DNA from 2 places in the Sulfitobacter sp. 1A13368 genome. Region 1 is predicted to be linked to the other one. Evidence: riboswitches for the same ligand, from Rfam matches in the RefSeq annotation. Region 1 holds a riboswitch; the other holds the start of a gene.
What was found. A riboswitch is a leader RNA that binds a small molecule or an ion and turns the genes downstream of it on or off. The one in region 1 is predicted to bind cobalamin.
Positions count from the first base shown of each region.

Region 2: linked by a shared signal. The riboswitch ahead of ACGYK4_RS14025 (DUF1636 family protein) and the one ahead of ACGYK4_RS11570 (CbtB-domain containing protein) in region 1 are both predicted to bind cobalamin.

Region 1 is NZ_JBIFFR010000005.1:90,213-94,576, forward strand. It holds gene pncB (nicotinate phosphoribosyltransferase) at 1-637, shown strand, start outside; gene ACGYK4_RS11565 (PAS domain-containing protein) at 641-1,651, opposite strand; cobalamin riboswitch at 1,817-2,034, shown strand; gene ACGYK4_RS11570 (CbtB-domain containing protein) at 2,068-2,238, shown strand; gene ACGYK4_RS11575 (CbtA family protein) at 2,453-3,136, shown strand; gene ACGYK4_RS11580 (hypothetical protein) at 3,148-3,645, shown strand; gene ACGYK4_RS11585 (DUF1636 family protein) at 3,718-4,092, shown strand; gene cobW (cobalamin biosynthesis protein CobW) at 4,089-4,364, shown strand, end outside.
Region 2 is NZ_JBIFFR010000006.1:282,028-286,391, reverse strand. It holds gene ACGYK4_RS14040 (FecCD family ABC transporter permease) at 1-135, opposite strand, end outside; gene ACGYK4_RS14035 (ABC transporter substrate-binding protein) at 142-1,077, opposite strand; gene ACGYK4_RS14030 (ABC transporter ATP-binding protein) at 1,092-1,874, opposite strand; gene ACGYK4_RS14025 (DUF1636 family protein) at 1,871-2,278, opposite strand; cobalamin riboswitch at 2,399-2,614, opposite strand; gene ACGYK4_RS14020 (CobW family GTP-binding protein) at 2,640-3,719, opposite strand; gene urtA (urea ABC transporter substrate-binding protein) at 4,075-4,364, shown strand, end outside.

The DNA of each region.
Region 1 (4,364 bases):
CGGCACCTCCAACTGTCGCATCGCCATGATGCGCGAGCTTGAGGCGATTGGCACCAATGCCCATGAATTGCCCATGGTCTATGCCGCTTTGGCCGAGGATGACGCCGCCCTTGCCCGCGCGCCCTATGACGTGCTGTCGGATTGGCATGATGAGCATGAGGGCAATCTGCGGATCATCCTGCCCGATACCTACGGCACCAAGGGGTTTCTCGATCACGCGCCGGATTGGCTGGCGGGCTGGACCGGCATCCGCGTCGACAGCGGCGATCCGGCCACGGCGGCGCAGACGGCCATTGACTGGTGGCGCGCCCGCGGCGAGGACCCGACGACCAAGCGGGTGATCTTCAGCGATGGGCTGGATGTGGACAAGATCAAGGAGCTGCACGCGCAGTTTGCGGGCAAGGCCAAGGTCTCTTTCGGTTGGGGGACGTTGCTGACCAATGACTTCCGCGGACTGGTGCCGAATGATGCGCTGGCGCCCTTTAGTTTGGTCTGCAAAGCAGTCAGCGCCAATGGGCGGCCTACGGTCAAACTCTCGGACAACCCGAACAAGGCGATGGGGCCGGCGGATGAAATCGCGCGTTACAAGCGTGTTTTCGGGGTCGGAGAGCAGGCCGCGCAGCAGGTGATCGTCTGACGGTCAGCCTTCGCCAAGGGCGGCCAAGGGGAACTCCGCCGTGGCAATCAACCCTTCGGGCTGCCAATCGTAGTGCAGGGTGCCACCGACCGCGCGGGTCAAGGACTGGATGATCCGCGAGCCGCTGTTGCGCGGAGATTTGATGACCTCCGGCCCGCCTGTCTCGCGCCAGACAAACCGCAGGCGGGCAGGCTCCTGAAGGATGGTGATATCCAGCGATACCCGCCCGGTATCGGAACTGAGCGAGCCGTGTTTCACCGCATTCGTCGCCAGCTCGTGCAAGGCCAGCGTCAGGGGCGAAACGAGGCGGTGCGAGATCAGCGGATTCGCCCCGGTGAGGTTGATCTGATCCTCGGTGGCCGAGGTATAGGCCCGCATGATCGGCCCCATCAGCGTCTCGAAATCCACCTCATGCTGGTCGCTGCGGCCAATCGTGTCGAAATGCGCCGCGCCCAAGGCGGCCAGCCGCTCGATCACCTTGTCGGCAAAGGCCGCCGGGGTCGGCTCCTCACGAGCGGTCAGGCGGACCATGGCGGTCATGACGTTGACGATATTGCGTAGCCGGTGCAGCAATTCGTCATCGGCCAGTTGCCGGTGCTCCCGCTCCACCCGGCGGCGTTCGGAAACGTCGAGTTGCGAGCCGAAGAAATAGATCAGATTGCCGTCTTCGTCATTGATCGGCCCCAGTTGTAGGGCGTTCAGGAAGCGGCTGCCATCCTTGCGGTAGTTCACGATCTCAACTGTGTCGACCCGGCGGGCCAGTAGTATTTCGCGCACCGCATCGACGCTTTCGCGCGTGGTTTCCGGGCCTTGCAGGAAGCGGCAGTTCTGGCCCACGATCTCATCCAAGCCATAGCCGGTCAGATCGGTGAAAGCGTCATTCACATAGACGATGGGATTGTCCGGCAGGGTCGGGTCGGTGATGCACAGCGGCAGGCGGGCATAGCGCACGACCTTGCCTAGAACGTCTTCGGTCAGGGTCTGCCGAGCGGCGGAGACCGTGTTGTCGTTCATGAATTCCCGCCCCTTGATCGAAACTGGCCGTCAATGTGCCCTGCACGTGGCTTTTGGGTCAACCCGCATACTGGGGGTTGGGCCATATTTATCTACTAAATGCTGTATGCGCCATACGGTTCCGCGAGGTTCGATAAATGCGGCTTGTCAGGAAGGGCCTAAAATGCGTAATTGAAGGTGCTTGGTGTCCCGAAAAGCGCCTTTGGGTGTGGGACCGAAAAGGGAATTCAGTAAGGGGTCGCCAGACCCTGAAGCCGAAGCCGCCCCCGCGACTGTAAGCGGTAAGCCAATGCCCCTCGTGCCACTTGTCCCTCCGGACGGGGAAGGCGGGCAAAGGCCACGACCCGCGAGCCAGGAGACCTGCCAGGCAAATGAAACGCTAGATCCCGTCGGGTGTGACGGTAAGGAGATTGAAAATGACGACGATGATTAAGACCGCCGGTGCCACGCGCAGCAAACTCGTACCGGCGCTGTTTGCCGCCGTATTGGGTGTGGCTCTGATGGCGCTGACCGGCCATGTGCAGGCCGCAGCATTGCATGATGCCGCCCATGACGTGCGCCACGCGACAGGCTTTCCCTGCCACTAAGCGCCGCGTTCGGTATCACGGGGGTCCGGGCTGCCATGCCGCAGTCCGGCTGTCTGTGATTCTGCCACTCGTTCATTGCCCGCCTTTCGCCATCCAGTTCGCGCCCGCCGTTCGCCACGTCGGGAGGGCTTTGGCATATCTTGAGGCTGGGTGATGCTTTCGGCCCGCTTTTTGCGCGGCGCCGGATTTCATTTCGCATCCAAGGATCATTGCGATGTTTTCACGTTTTCTGACTTCCGCCCTTTTTGCAGGGGCCTCTGCTGGCCTGCTGACCGGCCTGCTACAACTCTATTTCGTGCAGCCCGTGCTGCTCCATGCCGAGCTTTATGAGACCGGCGCGTTGGTGCATTTCGGGGCCGATGCGGTCAGCGCACACCCTGAGCTACCCGGTTTCGACGCCGTCCGCGACGGGCTGAGCCTGATCTTCACCATGCTGACCTATACCGCCTATGCGCTGATCCTTCTCGCCGCGATGAGCTTGGGCGAAGAGCGCGGCGCGGTGATCGATGGCCGTTGGGGCATCCTTTGGGGCGTTGCAGGCTTCGTCGCCTTCCACCTCGCGCCGGGGTTCAGCCTTGCGCCCGAAGTGCCCGGCGTCGCTGCCGCAGACATCACCGCGCGGCAGATCTGGTGGTTTGCCGCCGCAGCGGCAGCGCTGGTGGCGCTATGGCTGCTGGCCTTCGGCAAAGGCTGGGGCGCGTGGATCGGCTCGGCGGTTCTGCTGATGGCCCCCCATATCATCGGCGCGCCCGAGCCCGAGAGCTTCAGCGGCCCGGTGCCGACCGAGATCGGCGCGCTTTTCGCCGCCCGTGCGCTTGGCATCGGCTTGGCCGCATGGGTGTTGCTGGGCAGTTTCGCCGGGTTCTTTTGGCAACGTGAAGGCGCGCAGAGCGCCTGAGGGAGGTCGAAATGGACAGATCACTGGCGCTTTTCGCCATTGGATTGGTCTTCGGCGGTGGCATTGGTTTTGCCATCGCCGCAAGCAACGGGGTGACCTTCGACGGCCATGACCACGGCGACCCTGCCGCCCACGGCGGGATGGATCACGGCGGTGCAGATCACGCGCGGATGCACGGCCAGCCCATCGCGCTGGCTGCCGAAGATGCCCCCAGCCTTGCCATCCGCGTGACGCCCGACCCGATGGCGGGCCACAATCTTTTTGTGGAAACCGAAGGCTTCGCCTTTGCCCCCCAAAACGCCAGCGGCGACAACCAACCGGGCGAGGGCCACGCCCATGTCTATGTCAACGGCACCAAGATCGGACGGCTCTATGGCCCATGGCTGCATCTGCCCGATCTGCCCAAAGGCGAGGTCACGGTTGAGGTCACGCTCAACGCCAATGATCACCGCCCCTTGGCGGTGAACGGTGCGCCGATTACAGCGCGCAAGGTGCTGACAGTTGAATAATCGCACCGCCTCCCCTTTTCATAGCGCGCCGGAGCGCATACCCGGCACGCATAACCCGATGGGATCAGATTAATGAGCACGACCCTACATGTCTGCATGACCTGCCGCGCAGGCGAGGTGCTGGAGGAAGACGCCCCGCGCCCCGGCGCGCAGCTTCATGCCGCCCTCGACGCCGCAGGCGCGCCAGAGGGCGTGACCATCGTGCCAGTGCAATGTCTTTCCGCCTGTTCGCAAGGGGCCGCCGTGGCACTGTCTGCGCCGGGCAAATGGTCCTATGTCTATGGCCGCTTGACCAAGGAAGACGCCGCCGACATCCTTGCCGGAGCCGCCGCCTATGCCGCCACCCAAGACGGGCTGGTGCCCTGGCGCGAACGCCCGGTCATCTTTCGCAAGCAAAGCCTTGCGCGTATCCCCCCTTTGACCCTGCCGCAGGAGCCTACCGCATGAGCGATCTCGCCAAAATTCCCGTTACCGTCATCACCGGCTTTCTCGGCGCTGGTAAAACCACGCTCATCCGCCACCTGATGACCAATGCAGGCGGGCGTCGCCTTGCCGTTCTGGTCAATGAGTTTGGCACCGTGGGTGTGGACGGTGACATCCTGAAATCCTGCGCCATCGACGACTGCCCGGCGGAGAATATCGTCGAGCTGGCGAATGGCTGCATCTGTTGCACCGTGGCCGATGATTTCATCCCCACCATCGAAGCACTGATGGCCCTG
Region 2 (4,364 bases), on a different contig from region 1:
GACGGGGACCACGACGGCTCCCACGCTCACCGCAATCGACAGCGATGCCAGCAGGATCGCGATGCCGAACAGGCAAGTGATCCACACCCCCCGCGTGGGTTTCCAAGGCGCTATCGATCGCGGTTTAAACGTCATGAATGCTCACTGCCCCCGAAACGCGGTGGCGAGGGTTTTGACCGCTTCAATGTTGCGCGGACCGGGCGTGGCCTCGACATATTCCAGCACGACGAAACGGTCGTTGCGTACGGCGTCGATGTCGGCGAAGGCGGGGTTCTCCATCATGAAGGCGCGCTTTTGATCGGCGGTGACTTCGCCGTAATTGACGATCACGATGACTTCGGGATCCCGCGCGACCACGGCCTCCCACCCGACGGTGGCCCAGCTTTTCTCAAGGTCGTTCATGATGTTCGTGCCGCCTGCGGCCTCGATCAAAGCGTTTGGCATGGCATAGGCCCCGGCGGTGAAGGGCACATCTTCGCCGCTGTCATAGACAAAGACCCGGGGGGCGGTCTCAAGCGGGGGCAGCGCCGCTAGGAATGCGTCGAGCTCGGCTTGGTAGCCTTCGATCAAGCGCTCGGCGCGATCCGAGACGTCGAAGATCGTGCCGAGATTGCGCAGATCTTTGTACATATCCTCCATCGAGGATGCGGCTTTTTGACCGATATGGATGCAGCTTTCGGTGAGTTCGTAGACTTGAATGCCGAAGGGGGCGAGCGTTTCCGGCGTCACCTCGCCGCCGACCTTCATGCCGTAGTTCCAACCGGCAAAGAAGAAATCGGCATCCGCCCCGATCAGCACCTCCCGCGAGGGGTATTTCGACGACAGTTCCGGCAGCGCCGCGACACCTGCGGTCATCTCTTGGTCCAGTTTGTTCCAGCCCGAGATGCCGGTATAGCCCACCATGCGGTCTGCAAGGCCAAGCACGAGCATCATCTCCAGCAGGTTCACGTCATTGGCGACCGCGGCTTGGGGTGGGTGATCGAAGGTGACTTCGCGGTCGCAGCTTTGCACGGTGGTCTGGGCAATAGCCGATCCGGCGATCATCAGGGCGGCGAGGGTGGTGAGAGTAAGTTTCATAAGAGTTTTCCGTTTCAATCTGGAAGGGCAAATGAGAAATGCGCCGCGCCGCTGGGGGTGAGCCGCTCGCGCTGCGCGTCGACGCGAAATGTTTTTGAGACGAGGTCATCGGTCAGAACCGTATTTGGCGGGCCGAAGCCCTGCGGATAGCCGTCTTTCAGCACCAGCACCTCGTCACAGATGCCATCGGCCATGTTGAGGTCATGAAGTGAGACGACGATGGTCATGTTCAAACCGCGGATCAGGGACACGATTTCAAGCTGGTGGCGTATATCGAGGTGGTTGGTCGGCTCATCCAGAACCAAGACCTGAGGCTCCTGTGCCAAGGCGCGGGCGACCATGACGCGCTGCCTTTCCCCGCCCGAAAGGGTGCCGACATCGCGATGGGCGAGGGGGCGCAGGCTGAGCCGGTCCAAGACGCGGTCGATGATCTGCTCGTCTTTCCGGCTTGATGACGAAAACGCCGCGCGATGAGGCGTGCGGCCAAGGCGGACGATCTCCAAGACCGTCAGCCCAAAGGACGGCGTCTGTTCTTGCAAGACGGCGGCGATGCGCCGCGCGGCGGCACGGGCGGAGAGGGACCAGATATTACGCCCGCCCACATGGATCGATCCCGTTTGGGGCGGTTGAAAACGGTAGAGCAGACGCAAGAGGGTGGATTTGCCCGCGCCATTCGGCCCCAGCACGCCCAAAACGCCACCCGCAGCGACGGTGAAAGACGTAGGATGCAGAACCGGCTGGCCCGATTTTCCCGGCGCCCAGCTCACATCCTTTACTGCAAGGTCGGCGGCCCTCATGAGACGCGCAAGTGGCTGGGTTTCAGCTCGATCATCGCCGCGGGCACCCGCGCAAGGGTGGATATGCGCAGTTTGCCGGGGCGGTCCAGCGAAGAGCACCAGCCGTCATTCAATGTGGCATAGTGCTGGGCGAAGGCCACAAGGTCGTCGATGTCTTCGTCAGGGTCGATATCACCAAAGAGGTAGGTCGCCTTTGCGCTGGCGTGATAGGCCACCGTGCAGGGGCGGTCGCAGCCCGCCATACAGGCCACGCCCGCGACCTCGAAATCCTCGGGGATCGCGGCGCCGGCTGCCGCGATTGCGGCGCTCAGCCTCTGGATTAGGTCAAAGCCCGGGCGGCAATCCGTGCCTTTGTGTTTGCATGAGGTGCAAACCGTAATCCTGTGGTTTTGATGCGTATCCATGTCGCCCTCCGCGAACGCGCGGGGGATCGAGCAGCCATGTTCTACAGCAGGGGAGTTTCCCTGTCGCCATCATGTTCTCCTAACCAGACACCCCGTCTGGGTTGAGTTGCAATTGCGGCCCCTCTCGGCGCCGGTGATGGCAGGTCTCCTGACTCGCGGATCGACGTTCGCCCGAACCTTCCCAAGCCTTAAGCTCAGTGGTTTTTGCCGGGGTCACTCACCGCTCACAGTTGCGGGGGCAGTTACGGTTTCGGCGCGCGTTGCTTACTTTACCGTATTCCCTTTTCATCCCAGACGCCGCTGCGGCGGCTGGAAACCATCGCCCTGATCTGTGGCCGAAGAGCCATGCCGGGTCAAGCTGCTATCTCGCCTGTCGCCCAGGCCCATCGCGCCGGGCGCGCAGCATATCGAGGCTCCGGTTCAGTTCGGGGTTGGTCATGTCGCGGGCGATGACGACGATGCGGGACTGCTGGTCGTCCTTTGGCCAGTCGCGCAGGGGGACGGGCGGATCGAAAAGATGCTGCACGCCGTGAAAGACAAAGGGGGTGGGGACGTCTTCCAGATGCACAATGCCTTTGACCCGCAAAAGATCGGACCCGCGCAGCCTGACCAGCGTGTCGAGCCAAAGGTCGAAAACCTCGGCCGGGATCGGTGCGTCTAGCACGATGGAGGCCGATCCGATCCGTGCATCATGCTGGTGGGTTTGCATTACGGGCGCGGATGCCGAGGGCGCGGCGAAGCCTGAGAGGTTGTCGAGCGGATCCGCCACTGGGGCGGGCGTGAGCCATTCCATAACGTTGCCCGCATCAACCGCCCGCCGCATACCGCTGAGTCCCCAGAGCGATGCAACCGGGATAAGCCCGCGTTCGGCCTTGATGATGCGCGCCGTTTGATTGAGGTCGCGCAGCCTGCCTTCAAAGGCGGCAAGCGCTTGCTGGGTCACCAAGTCGGATTTGCTGAGCACCAGCAGATCGGCCATCGCCACCTGCGAGACGGCTTCGAACTGCTGATCCAGCGTGTCCGGCCCATTCGCGGCATCGACGACCGTCACAACCCCGTCCACGCGGAATTTGCGGGCCAAATAGGGATCGGCCAAGAAAGTCTGGAGAATGGGGCCGGGATCGGCCAGCCCCGTCGTCTCGATCACAACGCGGTCGAATTGCACACGCCACGTTTGCTTACGGCGCTTGAGGTCTTGCAGCGTTCGCGACAGATCCCCCCTGATCGAGCAGCACAGACAGCCCGATTGCATGAGAATGACCTCTTCGTCGGCGGTTTCGATCAGATCGTGGTCAAGCCCGGCCTCACCGAACTCATTCACGACGACCGCGATTTTGGGGGCCTCTTCGCTTGAGACGATATGATTGAGCAGCGTGGTTTTCCCCGCGCCGAGGAAGCCGGTCAGCAGGGTGACGGGGATACGTTTGTCGGTGGCGGGCATGGTTTGCTGGCTCTGCTATGGATTATCTCAGTGACGTTATAACATCACAATATGTGGTGCAACCCGCCGGCCGATGCCCCGCCTTTGCCAAATCCATGCGCTCAGCGCCCAAATTTTGGCAGGTCCACCTCAAATTGCCCAATCAAAGGGCGTTGTTGCTGCGCCGCAGAAAGCGACCTCGGGTTAGGGCTTGTTCCAACGCGCCCTGAAATTGAGGCTGCAGAGGCCTCGCTATGGGGCGGCGCCAAGGGAGTTGTCCGGCAAGGGGGGCATCCGCGCGCGATAACAATAAACGCTGTGTGGAAGAGGCATCATCGCGTCTTTGCTCTTCCGCACACCAAACGGGGATACCGTCATGAAATTTTCCACCAAACGCACAGTCACGGCGACCGCTGCCCTTCTGCTCGCAGGTTCAGCCGCCGCTGCGGCCTGCGACGATCCGATCAAGGTTGGCGTGCTGCACTCCCTCTCGGGGACGATGGCCATTTCCGAGACGACGTTGAAAGACACGATGGAGCTTCTGATCGCGCAGCAGAACGCCGCGGGCGGCTTGCTGGGATGTGAGATCGAAGCGGTCGTCGTTGACCCGGCATCCGACTGGCCGCTGTTCGCCGAAAAGGCGCGTGAGCTTCTCACCGTCTCCGA